2 regions of the Paraburkholderia sp. SIMBA_053 genome follow, and region 2 is predicted to be linked to the other one. Evidence: predicted binding sites of a transcription regulator. Region 2 holds the regulator's gene; the other holds the start of a gene.

Region 1 (4,612 bases), on a different contig from region 2:
CGGCACGTACTTTGTTTTGCTGTCCGTCACGGACACCCAGCGCGCGGCGACTTCCGGCCGGTGGTCAGCAACCGGCGCCGGGCGCAGCACGTTTTCCGCGCCGAGGCGCGCAACCAGCAGTTCGAGTAGCCGCGCGTGATCGGACGCGGTACCGCCCGGCTCTGGAAAGAGCGAATCGGACGCCGCTTCCGCCTCCTTCACTTCCTGTACAACCAGTTGCAGGGCAATGACGGCCGCGGAGAGTGCCACGCGCGCAAGCCTTTCCTTGAGCAGCCGTAAGAGGTGATCCTCGCGCCACGTCGGCTCCGCGAGCGAGACTTCGACGGCGGTCGGCTCGATGGCATCGCGACCGCGTTCGTGCTCGAGCAGCAGAACAATGCGCGTCACGGCAAGCTGCTTCTGCGACAGCCAGCCGGTTAGCTTTACCACGAGCCGGCGCGCTGCAAACAGACAGGCCTCGGCGTGCTCGATGCGATCCGGCAGTTCCACGCGCGCCTGAAAGGTCGGCGGCGTCTCAAACCATTCATACACTTCGGGTGCATCTCCATTGGCGCGGTCGAGCAGATCCAGCAACGCTGTCCCGCAACGCTTCTTCAAACCTGCACGCGGCAGTCGCATCAGTTGTCCAACCGTATCGCAGCCGATGCCAGTGAGCCAGTCCATATGGCGACGCGCGGGTGGAGGCAGGCCCACCGGCAATCCGGCCAGCGTACGGTGAAGAGAATCGTGCGACAGCGCCACACCGCCACGAGCTCGCGCGAGCAACCATGCCGCCTGTCCCGTTGGTGCAACGCTGACGGTCGCGGTCATGCCGATAGCATCCGCGACGCGGCGCGCCATGCGGCGCAACGACCGGATGCCCCCAAAGAGCCGCAAGCTTGCTGACACGTCGACGAGCACAGTGCTTTCCTCCGCTATGACCACTTGCGGCGAAAGATTCAACAGGCCTGTGGCGACCTCGCGCACCGTGTTCACCTCGGCCGCGCTGTCGCGCTCATGCATGACAGTAGCGGGGGCAAGCGTGAGTACGCCGCCGCGGCGCATGCCCATACAGACGCCCGCCTCTCGCGCCCGCGCGTCCATGGCGATGACGCGCTCTTTCTCGAGCACGGCAATACCGTTGGCCGGGTCCGAGGTTTCACGCGACCACTTCGTCCGGAACACTTCGAGGCACAGCGACGGGAGATGGACGCCTAACCACAGTTGCATTGCGTTTTACGTTCAGAATCGGGGAAGGCGTCAGCGGGACGAAGAGCGGCTCATCGCGTGCGGGGCCGCGGCGTTTGATGAACTGGATATCGACACCGTCCTTCGCGGCCCGGATCGCAAGCCGAAGCGGCGCCGGGGAGGCGTCGCGCGTCGTCGCAAGCGGTCGCAACATGAAAAAGAGCGACTCGGACGCCTGCGCGGCCAGATGCAGTCGGCGCAGCGATTCGGGCCGCACGTGGTTCTGCCAGAAAAGCAGAGCACCACATGTGCCTGCGCGCAGAATCTGCTCCGCGGCCCACAGCGCATCGGCCGTGCGCGGCGCCTTGACCGTCATGACATTTGAAGGATCGAGTCCCCACCAAGCGAGAGCCGTCGGCTGAAGGTCATGAGGCGGCTGCAGGATGGCAACAGTCCTGGACGATAACTGCTCGAATGCAGGACGAAGCAGCCGTAATTCGCCGCAGCCCGTCTGCTGCACAAGCAGATCGGTCAGTGCGCCGCGTGACCAGCCACCGCCAGGCAATTCCCGCGCAAGGTTCTCGTCGCCGCAATCAACGACGCGCGACCGGGCGTGAGCCAGCTGATTGCCGCGCCACAGGTCCGGATGAATCGTCTCGGGCAGCATAACGGCATTCATGGCTCCCTCCGGTGGCAAGTACTGTATAAAAACACAGTATAGCCTGGACGACATCGCATGTTCTTTGGAATTTCGGGGTCATATCATCTGCGGACATTGCACCGGTGCAACTCGTACGGGTGCTGTGAGATAGAGACCTTGTATTCGGTTTGACTTTATTTCGTGATGCTAGCTGATGCCGGTTGTGACGCGGCGTGATAGATTGCCGATCTCTCGTTCACCCACCGCCAAACTATGCAAATCCGCTTTGTGCTCGCCCTTGTCGTTTCGATTGCGGCTGCATCGTCCCTGACCGCCTGTTCGAACAGGTCGACCCCTAACGAAGAAAACTTCAGCGCGGCCGTAAAACAGAAATTGGCCTCAAGTCCGCAGCGCTGCCTGCCCGCCGTCTCGTGGCCGGCCTCTGCAGAGCCCGCGGATCATGGCAATCCGTACGCCTTCTACGACGCCGGCGTCGGTTTCGTGAGCGCGGGGCTCGCGACAGTCAAAGAAGCGGGCCCAAACGCATCGACCAATTTCCGTAAGAAGGCGATTTTCTCTCTTACCGACGAGGGCAAGAAGATCCTGGTCCGTGAACCGTTTCAGCCATATCCGAATCAGCAAACCGGCCGCTTTTGCTACGGAAACATCAAGCTGACGAAGATACTGAAATGGGATGCGTCGGTGACCATCGGAAGCGCGACCGGCACCACTGTCTACTACGCCTACGAAATTACCGACGCTCCGAAGTGGGCTGACAACGAGCAATTGAGATCCGCTTATCCCGAGCTCGCGAGCGACATGACAGGAAAGGGCCAAGCGACGCTGCCGGTTGTCCTGTCGAACGAGGGATGGCAAACGGCTAACTAAGCGCCGTTCAAAGACCATCGACTGTCGCGCCAGGTTGGCCGAACCGGATTTCGGATGCCCTTCACCCGGCCATCGAGTATGCACCGAGCAAGATGACGCTAACCAAAACAATCAATCGCACGAAAATAGCCCTCGTGTCGCTCGCCACGGCGGCAACGTTCGCGCTGTCCGGATCGAGCATTGCGGCGGTGGTAGTTCCGACAGACCAGTGCTTCACCGCTTCGGATCTTGCCGATTTACAGCGGAACTTCTTTCAGCACTTCCCCGATGCCGGCGCTTTCTCGCGATACGCTGATAGAGAGCGTTTTGAGCTTCTTACTAACGCCCCGCCGGGCAGAGAACTGCGAGATAACCACAGGCCGACGCGAGAGAAGATCGCGTGGCTTTTTAGCGTGTTCACTGATTACAGGGAACTGTTCGCAGGCTTCTCGTTCGAGCGGCCGGACTTCACCTATATGAAAGGGCAACTGAAGGGCGCCGCGGCAACAGTGGATAACTTGCGCACCCGAAAGCGTTTCCCGAAAAACGAATGCGTGCAGGAAGTCAATTACGATCTGCCAGCCGGGCCGTGCGTGGCGTCGCAGATGCTAACCCGCCTTTCCATCACCTTCGTGAAGGATGAGCGTCCGTTAAGGTTGACTAGCGCGGAAGTGTTCTTCAACAGATGCGCGTCCAAGTGAGCCGTAGCCGGCGCCTGGGGTTATGCGCGCGACAGCCCACGCGGCGCGAGTCGACGACGGTCCTCGCGGGTCGGAGCCGCACCAGCGCGGGCGTTTGAACGATGCGTTGGAAATGGCTGAAATGGACCGCGGCAGTCGGCGCGCCGCTGCTCGTCACATGGTATTTCTGTCGTCCGGTGCTCGTGCTCCACTATTCATCGCGGGCGCGTGAGCCGGTGGCTTACATTCTTAACGAAAACGACCGCATAACGCGTCGCCAGCTGTCGCCCGGCGGAGCAGAGCGCTTCTATACGCCTATGTTCGTCCGTCCCGACAAGTGGATAGAAGTCAGCCTGCCATTGGCTAGTCGAGACGGCGTAATTATCAAGCCCCCGTTTAGCCGGGTTGACCTTTATATCGATCAGTTTGCAAAGATCGAGCGAACCGATGTGAAGTATGGCTTCTTCGATCGCCTCCAATAATCGATCCCTCAAGCAGTCATCAGCAGTGTGAAATAGAGACGGCCAGCGGCAGCCCGGCGGAGCGGCGGCCACTCATTGCCGCCGACGCTGGTATATACTGTACAAACGTACAGTATATACGGCCCGTTGGCCGCAACATGCCGCTCATCGGAGCGGTCTAATACCCGCGAGCAGTCCTGACTGCAGACCAAACATGAGGGACGAAAAAATGACCTTGGACGACCTGAAACAACTGGGAATCGTAGTCGGGCACATTGCCGATGCAGAGCTAGGCAACCAATTCATCGCATGTATCGGCAAGGTGACTAGCGGCGGTGTCAAATCCGGCGACGGGCAACACTGGATGGGCGCCACTCCCCTGCAAGCGGCAATGCGTTGCTACGAAGAGTCGGATGCGGTGCCGAAGTAGGATGTCCGGAGCCGTTTGGTGATGCGCTTAGGCATGACAGGCTTCCTCCGGCAGCATGAAACACTTCCTCTCGGGCCCCGCCCGAGCAGCCGCCCATCCCATGTGCTTACCCGTCCTCCCAGTGCTAGAGAACCTTCGTCATCGTGATCGTTGTCTCGTCGGCGATGAACCCTAGGCTCGAGTACCAGCGGATCAGCGTCGGTGTGTCGGGGTCGCCGCGCTCTCGCCCGAGTGCGTACGGATTAAGTCGAGCACGCGTGGCGCCCAACTTCTTAAGTTCGGCTTCGGCGCATTCCATAAGCTCTGTGGCGATCCTAAGCTTTCGAAAACGGTCTAGCACAAACACCTGTTGAATTGATCCGTCCAA
Region 2 (4,612 bases):
CAACGCGACGCCAATCATCGCGCCGATCGCAGCCAACGGATTACCGTTTCCATGTGAGTCAAGCCGCCGCGTCAGCAAGCCGGTGACTTGCTGCTTCAGGCTCTCGCGCAACGCAGGAAAATCGACATACCGATTCACCGTCTGCGCGTCACGCGCGTCGGCGGCGCGTTTGAGGTTATTGAGCGCGATATACGGGGAGGCATAAGCGAAGCCCAACGCCGCGATCAGCGCGATCACGATCAACGTGACGGTAAGCGTGACTGCAAGCGGACGGGCGCTGCGCTTCCTAGGTGTTGAAACTGCCATCGAGCGGAAATCTCCATCAGGTGTGATCTAACGTGGACCGCAACCGCGCTGAAACGATCCGTGCGCTGCCACAAACCATGTGAGCGACGCGCCCCACACCTCACAACTCATCAAGACTCGAACACCGCACCGTGGACGTTGGTTTCCTCGGCGATGCAACGGTCAATCATGCGGCACACCGCGTCTACAGTGCCGACCATGATGAGCCGCGACGGCCCGTGGTACACGCGCACCGGCGCACGGCGCTCCGGCTCGGCAGTATTGAGCCCCGAGTTCAGCGACACGCGGGCGAATGCCGGCAATGACGACGGCAATGAAGACGGCAACGCGGCCTGCCGGTCGCACCCACGAGCGGGAGAGTCGAACAGCGACGCGGTAGCGGCCGTGGACGCTTCGATCAGTGAGCAAGGTACCAGCTTGCGCAGATGGCGCAGACGGCCGAACTGGCGAAACGGCAACAGGCGGGCAAGGCGTTCCATGAGTCTCTCCGGGCGATTCAACATGAGTACTGCTTTGGTCGGTGAGCAGGCGAGCGGTTGGCTAATGACGCACTGAGCTTGTCGCTCATTAAGCCAAACCCGTGCTATCAGAATTCGCCCGGGCGGATCAGCCCGACAGCGATGCCTTCCAGCGCGAAATCCGCGCTGCCTGTCTCAACGAAGATGTTCTCGTAATCGGGGTTCTCGGCAATCAACTCGATACCGTTCGCGCGGCGCTTCAGGCGCTTGACCGTGACGTCGTCGCCAAGCCGCGCAATGATGATCTGGCCGTCTTTGGCCTCGCTTCTTTTCTGCACCGCAAGCAGATCGCCGTCGAAGATACCCGCGTCGCGCATGGACAGCCCGCGCACCTTGAGCAGGTAGTCGGGCTTGCTCGAGAAGAGCGCCGGGTCGCACGCATAGTGTTGGGCGATATGTTCCTGCGCGAGGATCGGGCTACCGGCGGCAACCCGGCCGATAAGCGGCAGCGACAGCTGCATGATGCTGGCGTGCGGCAATGTGAACTGATGCGGCGCCTCGTCCGGGCCAGCAAGCAGGCGAATGCCGCGCGACGCGCCGGCCGCGAGTTCGATCACGCCCTTGCGTGCAAGCGCCCGCAGATGCTCTTCAGCCGAATTGGCCGAGCTGAAGCCCAGTTCGGCGGCAATTTCCGCACGTGTGGGCGGAAAACCGGTGCGTTCTATGGCCCGGCGGATCAGATCGAAAACCTGCTGCTGTCGTGCGGTGAGTTTGGTCATGGCGCCACTGTATGGATGAACAGGTGCCTGTATTTTTATACAGTATCCGGCGCAATTCAAGCTTTACTTTAAGTTTGCGGCTCGACCCCTCGCTGGAGCGTCGTAAATCGACGTCAAGACATCCGTTTTCATGCCGCAACGCCTTATCTGGCTGTCATTACCACTTTTGCGTATTAAAAAATGAATAAACATTATTTTTAATGATGAAAGCCCCTGGATAGACTGGCCTCCAGTCGCTCATGTGCACGTGACCCGACGCAAAACAACACACGCTGTTTCAGCGCACCAACACGCGGAGAACTTGGCATGAACAATCACGAAGCGGGCCGGGCAGGCAGGAGCCGAAAACTTATCGCAGCGCTCGCGTTCGGCGCGGCAGCCGCGCTCGGCGTCCTTGGCGCGGCAGGCCAGGCGCAAGCCGCCGACACGACGCTGCTCAATGTGTCCTACGACCCTACTCGCGAGCTTTACCAGGACGTGAATCAGGCTTTCGCCAAAGAATGGAAGGCGAAGACCGGCGAGACCGTCACCTTCAAGCAGTCGCACGGCGGCTCGGGTGCTCAGGCGCGCTCGGTGCTCGACGGCTTGCAGGCCGACGTCGTGACGCTCGCGCTCGCTTATGACATCGACGCGATCGCGAACAAGGGTTTGATCGATAAAGGCTGGCAGAAGCGCTTGCCCGACAACGCGTCGCCGTACACGTCGACGATTGTGTTTCTGGTGCGCAAGGGCAATCCCAAGCACATCAAGGATTGGGACGATCTGACCAAACCCGGCGTGTCGATCGTGACGCCGAATCCGAAGACCTCGGGCGGCGCGCGCTGGAATTATCTCGCGGCATGGGCGTATGCAGCGCATCAGCCGGGTGGCAATGACCAGAAGGCCAAGGAGTTTGTCGGCAAGCTGTACAAGAATGCCGGCGTGCTCGATTCCGGAGCGCGCGGCGCGACCACCAGCTTCGTGCAACGCGGCATCGGCGACGTGCTGATTGCGTGGGAAAACGAGGCGTTCCTCTCGCTGAAGGAATTCGGTCCGGACAAGTTCGAAATCGTCGTGCCGTCCGTGAGCATTCTGGCCGAGCCGCCGGTGGCGGTGGTGGATAAGGTCGTCGACAAGCATGGCACGCGCAAGCTGGCCGAAGCGTATCTGAACTTCCTGTACAGCGAGCAGGGCCAGGAAATCGCCGCGAAGAACTTCTACCGTCCGCGTTCGAACAAGGTTCCGGCCGAACTGACCTCGAAGTTTCCGAAGCTGAAGCTGTACACGGTCGACGATTCGTTCGGCGGCTGGGCCAACGCGCAGAAGACGCACTTTGCCGACGGGGGCGTATTCGATTCGATCTACCAGCCTCAGTAACACAGCCCAGGTCCGCGCCGCGGCAGGCGCGAACCGAGGCAACGCGACGCGCCACGGCGCGTCACTTTCCGGAGCGCGCCGCTGGCGCGCTTTTGGCCGATCAGGACCAGGCGGCCGGCAACACGAGCATCAACCGAAAGAGTATCGAGCATGACCACGTTGACCTTCCGTAAACCAAGCGCCTTGCCCGGTTTCGGCCTGACACTCGGCATCACGGTGGCTTATCTGAGCCTCGTGGTGCTGATTCCGCTCGCGGCGACTTTTCTGAAGACCGCCACCCTCGACTGGAGTCAGTTCGTGCGCGCCGTCAGCTCGCCGCGCGTGCTGGCCTCGTACCGGCTGACGTTCTTCTCCGCGCTCGGCGGCGCACTGATCAACGCGGTGTTCGGCTTTCTGGTCGCATGGGTGCTCGTGCGGTACAGGTTTCCGTTCAAGCGCATCGTCGACGCCGTGGTCGATCTGCCGTTCGCACTGCCCACGTCGGTGGCCGGCATTTCGCTCGCGGCCGTGTACGCGGGCAACGGCTGGATTGGACAGTTCCTGGAGCCGCTCGGTCTGAAGGTCGCATTTACGCCGGTGGGCGTGCTCGTCGCGCTGACCTTTATCGGTTTGCCGTTCGTCGTGCGCACGGTGCAGCCGGTGCTCGAAGAGTTCGAGCGCGAGCAGGAAGAGGCTGCCGCTTGCCTCGGCGCATCGCGCTGGCTGACGTTTCGCCGCGTGGTGTTGCCGGCCGTGTTGCCGGCACTGCTGACGGGCTTCGCGCTCGCGTTCGCGCGCGCACTGGGCGAATACGGCTCGGTCATTTTCATTGCAGGCAATGTGCCGATGAAGTCGGAAATCACATCGCTGCTGATCATCACGAAGCTCGAGCAGTATGACTACGCCGGCGCGACGGCGCTTGCCGTCGTGATGCTCGTCGTCTCGTTCCTGATGCTGCTTTTCATCAATACGCTGCAGTGGTATCTGCAGCGCCGCACGAGCCGCGGCAACGCGGGGCCTGCACCCGGCGCCGCGAGCGTTGCAAGCATTGGCGGAGGTGCGCAATGAGCCGCCATTCAGCAGGTCACGTCGATAACGCCGACGGCGTCAAGGCGCACGCCGTGGCTCCGCGCGCGCCACTGAACATTGCGCGCCGGCCCGATCCAGTCACGGAACCGCCGCTTGTCCGCTGGATTCTGACCGGCATTGCGCTGCTGTTTCTCGGGCTCTTTCTCGTCGTGCCGCTCGTCGCCGTGTTTTATCAGGCGTTGAACAAGGGGCTTGGCTTTTATCTGGAGTCGCTCGCCGATCCGGATGCGCTGGCGGCCATCAAGCTGACGGCTATCACAGCGGGAATCGCCGTGCCTCTCAATCTGGTGTTCGGCCTCGCGGCTTCGTGGTGCATCGCGAAGTTCGAGTTTCGCGGCAAGGCGCTCCTCACCACGTTGATCGATCTGCCGTTCTCGGTCTCGCCAGTGATCTCGGGTCTTATCTACGTGTTGATGTTCGGCGCGCAAGGATGGTTCGGTCCGTGGCTGCAAGCGCATAACGTGCAGATCATCTTCGCCGTGCCCGGCATTGTGCTCGCGACAATCTTCGTGACGTTCCCGTTCGTCGCGCGCGAACTGATCCCGCTGATGCAGGCGCAAGGCAACGACGAAGAGGAAGCCGCGCATGTGCTCGGCGCGTCCGGCTGGCAGATATTTCGCCGCGTCACGCTGCCCAATGTGAAAT

The links. Region 2 encodes LexA, which represses DNA repair genes until DNA is damaged. Its sites were predicted from a motif close to ACTGTATNNNNATACAGT; they were not measured.
Region 1: imuA (translesion DNA synthesis-associated protein ImuA) is a predicted target of LexA. The motif match lies at 1,867-1,884, and genes of this name have one in related genera.

What each region holds. Positions count from the first base shown of each region.
Region 1 is NZ_JAWRXU010000022.1:63,674-68,285, forward strand. It holds gene SB753_RS33355 (Y-family DNA polymerase) at 1-1,209, opposite strand, end outside; gene imuA (translesion DNA synthesis-associated protein ImuA) at 1,139-1,846, opposite strand; gene SB753_RS33365 (hypothetical protein) at 2,201-2,695, shown strand; gene SB753_RS33370 (hypothetical protein) at 2,788-3,375, shown strand; gene SB753_RS33375 (hypothetical protein) at 3,477-3,836, shown strand; gene SB753_RS33380 (hypothetical protein) at 4,045-4,245, shown strand; gene SB753_RS33385 (GNAT family N-acetyltransferase) at 4,370-4,612, opposite strand, start outside.
Region 2 is NZ_JAWRXU010000002.1:628,497-633,108, forward strand. It holds gene SB753_RS09365 (DUF2939 domain-containing protein) at 1-306, opposite strand, end outside; gene SB753_RS09370 (hypothetical protein) at 417-785, opposite strand; gene lexA (transcriptional repressor LexA) at 893-1,543, opposite strand; gene SB753_RS09380 (sulfate ABC transporter substrate-binding protein) at 1,850-2,899, shown strand; gene cysT (sulfate ABC transporter permease subunit CysT) at 3,050-3,946, shown strand; gene cysW (sulfate ABC transporter permease subunit CysW) at 3,943-4,612, shown strand, end outside.